DNA from 2 places in the Pseudoduganella sp. HUAS MS19 genome. Region 1 is predicted to be linked to the other one. Evidence: riboswitches for the same ligand, from Rfam matches in the RefSeq annotation. Region 1 holds a riboswitch; the other holds the start of a gene.
The links. Region 1 has a riboswitch for glycine ahead of ACWBU6_RS10155 (hypothetical protein). Riboswitches for the same ligand answer to the same signal wherever they lie in the genome.
Positions count from the first base shown of each region.

Region 1 (3,400 bases):
GGGCAGCGCGCAGGCGCAGGTAAGGCTGGCCGGCATGTACTGGATGGGCCAAGGCGTCAAGAAAGATTACAGCCAGGCTGCAAGCTATTATCGCCAGGCGGCGGAGCAGGGCGATGCGACTGCGATCCGCAAGCTGGTCTACCTGCTTGAAAACGGCGTCGGCACCGCCCGCAATGTCGAGGAGTCGAAGAAATGGGCCGCCCGGCTTGAGCAATTGGGTGGCAGCAACTAAGCAATGACAAGAAGCCCGCCAGCCCAGTGCCGGCGGGCTTTTATGCTCAAGGGCTGACGTTCATGCGCTGCGTATGTGTCCAATTGTGGTCGTATGCACTGACGGCAGAAGCAAAGGTGCGGTACGTCTGGCCTTCGCCTGGCCACGGGTTCATGATGTAAATGTAGTTGGTTCCGTTATAGGTCTCATAGCCGCGTCCGACCATGATATGGCCGCCTCCATTGGTCCAGCCGTAGCGGATCACGAAGGGACGGTTGCCGTTGATCTCATTTACCACCGAATTCCACGACAGGTAGTTATTGACCGCAGTATTTGGCACCCCCCAGTTGTACAGGATGTTCTGCACACTGCCGGAAGTGCCGTACATATTGTTCGGGCGATTGGCGTAGCTGTTCCAGTTGAAGGTGCTGTTGCCGCAAGCGTAGTTGATGCCGTAGGCCCAGTTCACGATCTGGCACTGGCTTGGCGTCCGGTTGTAAAAATTGAGGACCGCTTTGCTGGACGCGGACCAGCACCACTGGCTGTGCTCCTGGATGGTCAACGGAACATTCAAGGTGCGCCATTGCGCAAAGGCGGAGGGAAGGGCCAGCACCAGCGCTGCACCGGCCACGATTTTTGCGATTTTCATAGTCGGTTTCTCCTTAGCGGAATGCTTCGATATTGGCTTTGACCGCGGCGCGCAATGGCTCCAGCAAATCCGCGCCTTCCACCAGCTGGTTGCCGTTCTTTTGAAGCAGCAGCGATTCCCGAGCCGAATGCAGGGGAGCGAACTTGGCACGATCCACCTCCAGCAAGTCGGCGCGCGCTTGGTAGATTCGGATGAAGCGCAGGTTGGAACGCGCACTGTTGCCGTGAACGCTCATGGCAGCGTCCACGTCCTTCGCCAGCACGGAGGCGCCATAGGCGACGGTTTCATAGCGGCCATTTACTTGTTGCACAGTTGCCAGTCCGATCGGCTTGCCGTGCAAGGAAATGACGAAGCGCCACTCGCCCGTTGGCTTGGCCAGCGACGCCAGATCGCCGCGTGCCAGCAGCTCTTTTGGATTCACGGAATATACTTCGAAGCCATGGCTTACCTTTGCCTGCTTCAAATCGCTGACGTCAGTGACATCGAGCGGGAAGTCGACCGGTGCGCTGCCGGGACGGATCGCCTGCTGATGCTCGGCGAATTGTGCGAGTCCGCGTTTGGCGGCCTGCAGTGCCGCGCCGTTGTCTGCTTGTGCCAGGAACGGGGCGGCCATCATCGCTGCGCAGGCAATGCGCAGCCAGAGTCGATGCGTATGCATGTGACTACTCCTCTGAAGGTTGATCAGATTTTCTTTGAGGTGCGAGGTGATTGCCCCCTCTGTGCTGGACCTGAGAGTTTCACAGGCGTTGGCGGCCTGCTTGCTCCTTCGGTGCGCCAGCGATACTTTGCCGGCGGCTCTTCAGAGTTTTGAAAACGCGCGACCGGTCCTTTGGCCTGAGAGATTCCGGGGGCGGCTTGCTCCTTCGGCGTTGTCCATGGGTGGGACAAACTCTCCCGATCACGCGACCGGTGTGCACCGGCAGCGAATTCAGGATATCCCAGGGATTTATACGATTTCAATCGTTTTCCGATACACGTTGCGTTTTCGCCAAGGGGACCTTTCCTGTTATTCTGTTGACACCCGCCCGGGAAATTGGTAACGTTTCCAAAAATAAGCGGCACACGACAGGAGACGGGATGTTTAAGCAGTTATTGGCTGGCGCAATAGCGCTTGGCGCCGCGTCCGCGCAGGCGGCCGGGCCGAGCGCAGAAGTGATTCACTGGTGGACTTCGGGGGGCGAATCGGCGGCCGTCAAACAGCTCGCGAATGCCTACCGCGCGGCTGGCGGCACTTGGATTGATACGGCGATCGCCGGTGGCGAGCAGGCCCGCGCGGTAACGCTCAACCGCATGGTTGGAGGCAAGGCGCCAACTGCGGCGCAGTTCAATATCTCCAAGCAGTTCCTCGACATCGTGGACCAGGAAATGCTGGTGCAACTGGATGATGTTGCGCGCCAGGAGCGCTGGGAATCCACGCTGCCGGAACCCATCGTCAACACCATCCGTATCGACGGCCATTATTACGCAATGCCGATGAACATCCACATGCAGACCTGGATCTGGTATTCCAAACTTGCATTCAAGAAGGCCGGCATCGTAAAAGAACCCGCAACAGTCGATGAACTGTTTGCTGCGCTGGACAAGCTGAAGGCCGCCGGACTGGTTCCGTTGGCGCACGGCGGGCAAGCCTGGCAGGAGCACATCCTGTTTGCATCGCTGCTGGCCAATATGGGCGGGCGCCAGCTCTACCTGCAGGTGATGCGCGACCGTGACCAGCGTGCCATCACCTCCGAGCCGGTGCGCAAGGTGCTGCTCGCATACAAGCGCCTGCAAACGTACGTCGATCCAGCATCGCCTGGCCGCAACTGGAATGATGCCACTGCGATGCTGGTCAGCGGCAAGGCTGGCGTGCAGATTATGGGTGACTGGGCCAAGGCGGAATTCAGCAATGCGAGAATGGCGCCTGGTGTCGATTACGGTTGCATCCCGGGCCTTGGTGCAAACTCGCCGTACCTGATCCAGGGCGACGCGTTCGTTTTTCCTCGCTCGGATCGCGCGGAGGTGCAGCAGGCACAGAAGCTGATGACGAAAGTGCTCCTGGCACCTTCGACCCAGGTGAGCTTCAATAAGCTGAAAGGCTCGGTGCCGCCGCGCGCCGATGCCGATACAAGCCAGCTCGATGCCTGTGCCCGGGCCGGCGCCGACATCATGCGCGATCGCAATCGCCAGGTCGGCGCGCCGGAGATTTACCTGACACCTGACCAGAACGGTGCCGTGCAGGATGCGCTGACCGCTTACTGGAACACGCCAATGCCGGTTGAAAAGGCGCAGAAGTCGCTGGCCGCGGCGCTGAGGAATTAAAACGGTGGGTCGAGCCATGTCCTATGCGGCGCTGGTGCCGATGCTGCTGACGGTCTGCGTGGGCTACCTTGGTTCATTCGCCTGGACGTTCTACGTTTCCCTCACCAGTTCGCGCAGCATCGCGACCAACAGGCTGGTCGGCTTGGCGCAGTATGAACGCCTGTTCGACAATGAGCGCTGGCTGTTGTCGCTGCATAACCTGGCGCTGTTCGGCGTATTGTTTGTGCTGGCATGCATGC
Region 1 is NZ_CM132133.1:2,215,472-2,218,871, forward strand. It holds gene ACWBU6_RS10145 (SEL1-like repeat protein) at 1-232, shown strand, start outside; gene ACWBU6_RS10150 (C39 family peptidase) at 279-860, opposite strand; gene ACWBU6_RS10155 (hypothetical protein) at 874-1,518, opposite strand; glycine riboswitch at 1,673-1,767, opposite strand; gene ACWBU6_RS10160 (ABC transporter substrate-binding protein) at 1,938-3,161, shown strand; gene ACWBU6_RS10165 (carbohydrate ABC transporter permease) at 3,178-3,400, shown strand, end outside.

Region 2 (3,400 bases), 1.7 Mb from region 1:
GTCCAGCAGGCCGTTGATGGCGTTGGCGTCGCTAGGCTTGATCTTGAACAGCCAGTTCGCGTAGGCGTCGGCGTTGATCGATTCAGGTGCGCCGACCACGGCGTCGTTCACGGCGACCACTTCGCCCGATACCGGGGCGTAGATGTCGGAAGCGGCTTTCACCGACTCCACCACTGCGGCGTCGTCGCCGGCGGTGAACGATGCGCCTACTTTTGGCAGCTCGACGAACACGATGTCGCCCAGGGCGTCTTGCGCGAATTCGGTGATGCCGACGGTCACGGTGCCGTCCGCTTCAGCGCGTACCCACTCGTGGGACTCGGTGTACTTCAGGTCTGCTGGAATGTTGCTCATGTTGGCTCCAAGGCTAAGGTTTATTGTTTGTTTCTGCTCAAATTCTGGCTCAAGCAACCAGGATTTTACCGTTACGGACGAAAGGCAGCTTCACCACGGTGGCGGCCAGCTTCTTGTCGCGGATCTCCACGTGCACGGTGTCGCCCACGTTCACGCCCATCGGCACGCGCGCCAATGCGATCGCCTGCTGCATGGTCGGGGAGAAGGTGCCGGAAGTGATCTCGCCGGTTTCGCCGGAAGCGGCGATGACTTTCTGGTGGGCGCGCAGCACGCCGCCTTTTTCGCGCAGGATCAGGCCGACGAATTGTGCGTTCTGGCCTTTCGCTTGCAGCGCTGCCTTGCCGATGAAGTCGCGCTCGGAGACCAGGTCGATGGTCCATGCCAGGCCTGCGTCGAGCGGGTTCACGGTTTCGTCCATGTCCTGGCCGTACAGGTTCATGCCCGCTTCCAGGCGCAGGGTGTCGCGCGCGCCCAGGCCAGCAGGCTTGACGCCGGCTGCGTTCAGGGCGTTCCACAGCTTTTCCGCCTGTTCCGCCGCCACGCCGATTTCGAAACCGTCTTCACCGGTGTAGCCGGTGCGGGCAACCATGGCTTCGCCGAAGGCGGTGCCTGGCACCAGGGCCACGTTGAAGGGCTTCATTTCCGCGGTCGCTTCCTTGGCTTGCGGGATCACTTCCCATACCTTGGCGCGGGCGTTCGGGCCTTGCACGGCGATCAGGGCCATAGCATTGGCGCCATCGCGGCGCTGGGTGATGGCCAGGCCGGCGCCGGTGGCTTCATTCTGCTTGTTCATCCACGCGATGTCTTTTTCCGCGGTGCCGGCGTTGACCACCAGGCGGAACCATTCTTCGTTGATGAAGTAGATGATCAGGTCGTCGATGACAGTGCCTTCCGGGGTCAGCATGCAGGAGTACAGGGCCTTGCCCGATACCCGCAGCTTGTCGACATTGTTGGCGACCAGGCCGCGCAGGAAGGAACGTACGTTGGCACCCTTGATGTCAACCACGCACATATGGGCCACGTCGAACATGCCGACGTCGGTGCGCACGGCATGGTGCTCTTCGATCTGGGAGCCGTAGTTGACCGGCATGTCCCAGCCGCCGAAGTCGACCATGCGGGCGCCGAGGGCACGATGAGCGTTGTTGAGTGGGGTTGCTTTGAGCGTCATTGATACCTCAGGGCAGAGAATAGGGGTTAATAAACGTAAACATGAATACGCCTACCCCTCTGTCCTTGGTACCTGAGAGATAACGGGAAGGTATTCCCGCACGCCCCTTCGGTGGGCCCTGCGCCTTGGCGGGCCGCTCTCCAGAGTTTTAGCCCTTGCGGGCCCTTGTCCGGTCCTTTTGCCTGAGAGTTTCTGGGTAATGCCCCTTCGGCGCCAGCCGCTGCTGGTCTCTCCCGATCAAGACTTGCGACTATATGACAGGAGGGCAATAAAGTCAATCTTGACGCCCTTTCGCGAGCGCCTGCGCTAGAATGAGCGGACATCCATTTACAGAGTGGAGCGACCATGAGCGAAGAAAAGCAAAAGCGCGATACGGAGGCCTGGTTCACCCTGTCCGGCGACGTGAACAGCGATATGGTGCACCGCGTGTTCGACGCGGTGGCGGATATGACCGAGGACGGCATAGAAAAGGCCCACATCCTGATCCAGTCCAACGGCGGCTACGTGAGCGACGGCCTGTGCCTGCACAATTACCTGCGCAACTTGCCGATCAAGATCATTACCTACAACGGCGGCGCGGTGGCTTCGATTGCCGTGATCCTGTTCCTGTCCGGCGAAGAGCGCTATGCCAGCGAGACGGCGCGTTTCATGGTGCACAAATCGCACGCCAGCGCGCCGCACGGTGCGCGGCCCGATGCGCTGCGCATCATTGTCGAGGGCTTGCAGGCTGACGATGCCCGCACCGAATCGATCCTGCGCAAGCACGTGCAACTGACGGATGAACATTGGAATATCCACGCCTATTCCGACTTGCACCTGACGGCCCAGGATGCGGCCAAGGTGGGCCTGGTCAATGAAGTGGCCGACTTCAAGCCGCCCAAGGGCAAGCGCGTAACGAATATCTGAAGCGGCGCAGCCGCAGCGACAAGGGCCCGGAAGCATGCTCCCGGGCCCTTCGTGCGCCGCCGGTCATTTAGCGATTGCCGCTACGGCTGGCGGGGGTCTTCTTGTCGGTCTTGCTCTGGCGGCCGGCATCGGACTGCTGGCTGCCCGGCTGTGCGCCCGAACGCGACCCCTGGTCGGCGCTTTGGCGCGTGCCCGAACTCGAACTTTGCTTGCTGGATTTTTGCCTGGATTTCATGACAGTTCCTTTCTGAAGGATCGGAACTTCATCATGCTTTGTGCAATAGTAAAGGTGAATCGGAATACAACTGACTGGCGTGTAGGATTTAGCCTTGCACCATTGTGGTGCAAACTCAACTGTTTGACCACATTGCCGTAAATATTTACGGATTCTTTTGGTTTACCTATTGCCAGGCGGAAAGAATCTGCGACAATGTGAATAACCACCAAAGCCAGGTCAGACCATGCTTCCAGAAAACCCAACTTCTTCGGCGCCAAAAAAAGCGGTTACGCCGCGGCATGCCTTGCTGGAAAATCTGATAAGTCTGGTCAATAAGCACATTAGTGAACAGTTCGTCGAGCTGTCGACCCACTGGGCTGCCGAGCTGGTCGATGCGGACCACGCTGTCGACGTGAAAACCTTGCAAGCGCGCTTGCGTGCCGGTAACCGCCTGCGCACCGATCACTACGCCTTCCTTGGTATTTTCGCCAAACAGCTTGAGAACGACCTGCGCCTGGAAATTGCGCAACTGGCACCTGGCCAGAAGGCGCCAGTGCGCAAGATGGCAGAGTCGCTGTCCCTGGTATCCATGGAAGAAATGGACACCAAGGTCACTTTGGGCAGTTTCAGCAAGGCCTTTGAAGTCAAGTACGCCGATGGCCTCGCTACGCTCAATGTGCGCCTGGCGTTCCTGCTGGACCGCGATATCCTGCGCATCAACCAGAATCCTTTCCGTCCGGAGGTGTTCCTGGGTGCGT
Region 2 is NZ_CM132133.1:3,959,087-3,962,486, reverse strand. It holds gene gcvH (glycine cleavage system protein GcvH) at 1-351, opposite strand, end outside; gene gcvT (glycine cleavage system aminomethyltransferase GcvT) at 401-1,519, opposite strand; glycine riboswitch at 1,569-1,673, opposite strand; glycine riboswitch at 1,680-1,765, opposite strand; gene ACWBU6_RS17865 (ATP-dependent Clp protease proteolytic subunit) at 1,865-2,425, shown strand; gene ACWBU6_RS17860 (hypothetical protein) at 2,493-2,660, opposite strand; gene ACWBU6_RS17855 (DUF1631 family protein) at 2,887-3,400, shown strand, end outside.
Region 2: it holds a riboswitch for glycine, as region 1 does, so the genes downstream of both, gcvT (glycine cleavage system aminomethyltransferase GcvT) here and ACWBU6_RS10155 (hypothetical protein) in region 1, are expected to answer to the same signal.